Regions from separate parts of the Caballeronia sp. 11_S32 genome, predicted to be linked through region 2. Evidence: riboswitches for the same ligand, from Rfam matches in the RefSeq annotation. Region 2 holds a riboswitch; the other holds the start of a gene.
What was found. Region 2 has a riboswitch for thiamine pyrophosphate ahead of thiC (phosphomethylpyrimidine synthase ThiC). Riboswitches for the same ligand answer to the same signal wherever they lie in the genome.
Positions count from the first base shown of each region.

Region 1: it holds a riboswitch for thiamine pyrophosphate, as region 2 does, so the genes downstream of both, AC1Z32_RS11905 (FAD-dependent oxidoreductase) here and thiC (phosphomethylpyrimidine synthase ThiC) in region 2, are expected to answer to the same signal.

Region 1 covers NZ_JBXOWH010000003.1:88,419-90,615, reverse strand. The annotation lists gene AC1Z32_RS11910 (ABC transporter ATP-binding protein/permease) at 1-582, opposite strand, end outside; TPP riboswitch at 812-936, shown strand; gene AC1Z32_RS11905 (FAD-dependent oxidoreductase) at 1,101-2,197, shown strand, end outside.
Region 2 covers NZ_JBXOWH010000003.1:1,528,401-1,530,597, forward strand. The annotation lists gene thiC (phosphomethylpyrimidine synthase ThiC) at 1-1,271, opposite strand, end outside; TPP riboswitch at 1,431-1,573, opposite strand; gene AC1Z32_RS18695 (EamA family transporter) at 1,819-2,197, shown strand, end outside.

The DNA.
Region 1 (2,197 bases), 1.4 Mb from region 2:
CATATAGCCCGGAATGGTGATCGGCGTGCCGCCGAGCGTGAGCGTCAGCGCGCCCGCGATGGTCCACAGAATCGTGATGAAGGTGACGAGCGTGACGAGCGTCGAGAGCAGATCGAGAGACAGCGAAAGGGTCGTCGTCGCGAAGGACTGGAGGTCGTCCGAGATACGCTGGTCGGGGTTGTCGGCGAGGCGGTCGCGCTCGATGCGGTAGAACGCCTTGTCGCCGAGCCATTGCTCCAGAAACCTGTTGGTGAGCCACTGCCGCCAGCGGAACGCGAGCATCTGCCGCAGATAGCGTCCGTACACCGCGAGCAGGATGTACGCGAACGCGAGGCCGGTGAAGATCAGCAGCAGATGTGGAAAGTCCTTGACGTTCTTGTTCTGCAGCGCGTTGTAGAAGTCGGCGTTCCAGCTGTTGAGGCGGACGTTGATCCACACGACCGTCATGTTGATCGCGATGATCGCGACGAGCAGCCCCCACGCGACGCCGCGCTCCTCCGACACCCAGTAGGGCTTGATGAGGCTCCACGCCGAAACTTGGTCGGCCTTCTGCTGCGTATTTTCGATGCGAGTGTTGGTCATGAGCTTCCTGCTGAAGCGCCTCGAGGCGCCCGAAGGCGACGTCCGCGGCCAGGCTGCGCGCGGCCTTTTCGGTCCGTAAATTCTTCCGGGGTTCTCTTAACGCTCACTTAATTTCGCGCGATCGTTCGCTGAACCATGTTCGCGGCATTGTGCCAGAGTGCCGCCGGGCGCGATAAAAGCCGGGCAATCCCCGTTTGCAGCGGGTTCCGCTTTCATGCTTTAATGATCCTCGACGAAACAGGGGTGCTTCGCGCGCATCGGCGGCCGGAACGGCCATCAGCGCGGCGAGGCTGAGAGAGACCCTTTGCACCCGATCCGGGTAATACCGGCGAGGGAAGTTTCCGGAGATCGCGCGACACCTGGCGCCCCTCCAGTCTCTTCCGTATCTTCATTCCGCCCGGCGCGTTTCATTGAAGCCGGGCCGGTCTCTCCGCTGATTTCGTCCTTGTGATGTGGCGCCGCGCCGGCACGGTCGAGATCGCGTACTTCGTCTCCTCGTGCAGTGCCTTGCCACGGCTATGGGAGACATCGAATTGAACAGGATCGAACAGGGCGCCGCGCGCCGGCCCGATTTCGCCGTCGTCGGCGGCGGGCTCGTCGGGCGGCTCGTCGCGTGGCAGCTCGCGGGCGCGGGTCATGACGTCGCGCTCTACGAACGCGGCGACGCAGCGGGCACGCAATCGGCGGCATGGGTCGCCGCGGCGATGCTCGCGCCGCTCGCGGAGGCGGCGAGCGCAGAGCCGCTCGTCGTCGGGCTCGGGGCGGCGTCGCTCGAGCGCTGGCCGCGCCTCATCGCGCAACTGCCCGAACCGGTGTTCTTCCAGCGCCACGGCACGCTGGTCGTCTGGCATGGCGCCGATCGCGCCGAGGCGCCGCTCTTCGAGCGCCGCTTGCGCGCCAATTCGCCCGCCGATCTGCTCGATGGCGGATTCGTCAAGCTCGCGGGCGCGCAGGTCGCACAAGCCGAACCCGCGCTCGGGACGCGCTTCGCGCAGGGCTGGCTGCTGCCGAACGAGGGACAGCTCGACAACCGCCAGGCGCTGAGCGCGCTCGCGGCCGGACTCGCCGCGCGCGGCGTGCGCACGCACTGGAACACGCCCGTCGATGCGATGCCGGATGCGCGCTGGATCATCGATTGCCGCGGGCTGGGCGGCAAGCCCGCGTGGCCCGCGCTGCGCGGCATTCGCGGCGAAGTCGCGCGCGTGCATGCGCCGGGCATCGGGCTTTCGCGGCCGGTGCGGCTGCTGCATCCGCGCTATCCGCTCTACATCGCACCGAAGGAAAACGATCTGTACGTGATCGGCGCAACGGAAGTGGAAGGCGAGGACATGTCGCCCGTGAGCGTGCGCTCGGCGCTCGAACTGCTGAGCGCCGCGTTCGCGGTGCATCCGGGCTTCGGCGAGGCGCGCATCCTCGAACTGAATTCGCATTGCCGGCCGACCTTGCCGGATCATCGCCCGGCCATCGTCTGGGACGGGGCGCGGACCTTGCGCGTGAACGGCCTGTACCGGCACGGCTTCATGATCGCGCCGGAAGTCGCCGATACCGCGTGCCGCCTGGCCGAAGCGCTCGTGTCGGGCGAGATCGCCGATCACGATGCATTCGCGCAGTTCCG
Region 2 (2,197 bases):
GTCTTCAGTTCGCCGAGCTGCGCTTCGTCGTTGGCGTCGTAGATGGAGCCGGGGCGCAGGCCGTCGCCGAGCGAGAACGAGACATCGTATTGCTTCATGATTTCGCAGATGTCTTCGAAGTGCTCGTAGATGAAGCTTTCCTTGTGATGCGCGAGGCACCACTTCGCCATGATCGAGCCGCCGCGCGACACGATGCCCGTCATGCGGTTCGCCGTCAGCGGCACGTATTGCAGACGCACGCCCGCGTGGATCGTGAAGTAGTCGACGCCTTGCTCGGCCTGCTCGATGAGCGTGTCGCGGAAGATTTCCCACGTCAGGTCTTCGGCCTTGCCGTTCACCTTTTCGAGCGCCTGATAGATCGGCACCGTGCCGATGGGCACCGGCGAATTGCGGATGATCCACTCGCGCGTTTCGTGGATGTGCTTGCCGGTCGAGAGATCCATGACCGTGTCGCCGCCCCAGCGGATCGCCCAGGTCATCTTGTCGACTTCCTCGCCGATGGACGACGTCACCGCCGAATTGCCGATGTTCGCGTTGATTTTCACGAGGAAGTTGCGGCCGATGATCATCGGTTCGCTTTCCGGGTGATTGATGTTCGCGGGGATGATCGCGCGGCCGCGCGCCACTTCCTCGCGCACGAACTCGGGCGTGATCTCCTTCAGCGCGTCCTTGCCGAACGCGGCGGCGCCGAACGCCTGGCCGGGATGCTGGCGGCCCATCATCGCCGCGAGCTTTTCGCCATTCGGGCCGCTGGCCTTGAGGCTTTCGAGATACTCGGCACGGCGCTGGTTCTCGCGGATCGCGATGTACTCCATTTCCGGCGTGATGATGCCTTGCCGCGCGTAGTGCATCTGCGAGACGTTCTTGCCCGCGATCGCGCGGCGCGGCTTGCGGTGCAGGCCGGGAAAGCGCAGTTCTGCGGTTTTCGCGTCGGCGGCGCGCTCGCGGCCGAATTCGCTGGAAAGACCCGCGAGTTCCTCCGTGTCGCCGCGCTTCTCGATCCACGCGCCGCGCAGCGCGGGCAGCCCCGAGCGGATGTCGATCTTCGCATCCGGGTCCGTGTACGGGCCGGACGTGTCGTAGACAAAGACGGGCGGATTCTTCTCGCCGCCGAAGCCGTCGGGGGTGTCGGACTGCGTGATCTCGCGCATCGGAACGCGAATGTCGGGCGTCGAGCCTTCGACATAGACCTTGCGCGAATTCGGCAGCGGCGCGATGGCGGCGGCGTCGACGACGGCGTTCTCGGACAGGAACTTCGGGTTGGCATTCATGTGCTGTCTCTCCTGTGTCGACATACAGAGTAGTAGTGGGACCGTTATATCCGGGCCCGACGCGAACGAACGCCGTCGAGCTCGGCTGATTCAGGAGCTAAACAGGGAGGAACGAGATGGAAAGGTACGGGTTCTGAAGAAGTGGCCGGATGCTGCAAGCCGTGGAACCCGAACGCTTCCCTGCGCTGGCATTATCCAGATCAGGTTCAAAGGGTATTTCTCACCCACGCCACACGAAGCGATCCAGTTCGATGAAAGCCGATTGGATCGCGATGTGCAACGCAGGACCCCCGCGTTAGCAGCCGCCACATTACACCGCGGCGTGGTGTCTTGGCAACCATTCGCGAAATCCTTCTATCGTGCATCGGCGCTTACTGCATAATGTCGGGCGCCGCGGCTTTCCGGGTTTTCCCCGAGAGAGGGTGCGGTCCGTCCTCGCGCAATCGCACTTCTCCGTTCCGCCATGTCGTTCAGTCTGGTATCTGCCGCAGCGTCTTTCCCGGTCTTTCTCGCAGTCGTCCGGCACGCAGCCGTCGCGGAGTAATGCATGTCCGCTCTTCCGCCGCCGCGTTTGCCGTTCAGCTTTCCCGACCGTTTTCCGTTTCGCGCGCCGCGCTCCTTCAAAGGGCAGGTCGCGCTTGCGCTCGCGGTCGTTTATCTCGTGTGGGGATCGACGTATCTCGGCATCCATCTCTCGCTCGAGTCGTTTCCGCCGCTCATGCTCGGCGGTCTGCGCAACCTGTTCGCCGGCATCGGGCTGTTCGCTATCGCCGTGCATCGCAAGGCGGTGTGGCCCAGCGCGCGGGAAATTCGTAACGCGGCCATCGTCGGCACTTTGCTGGAGGGCCTGTCGAGCGGGATGATGGCCTACGGCATGCGCACGGTGGGAACCGGCACGGCCGCCGTGATGGTGGCGACCGTGCCGC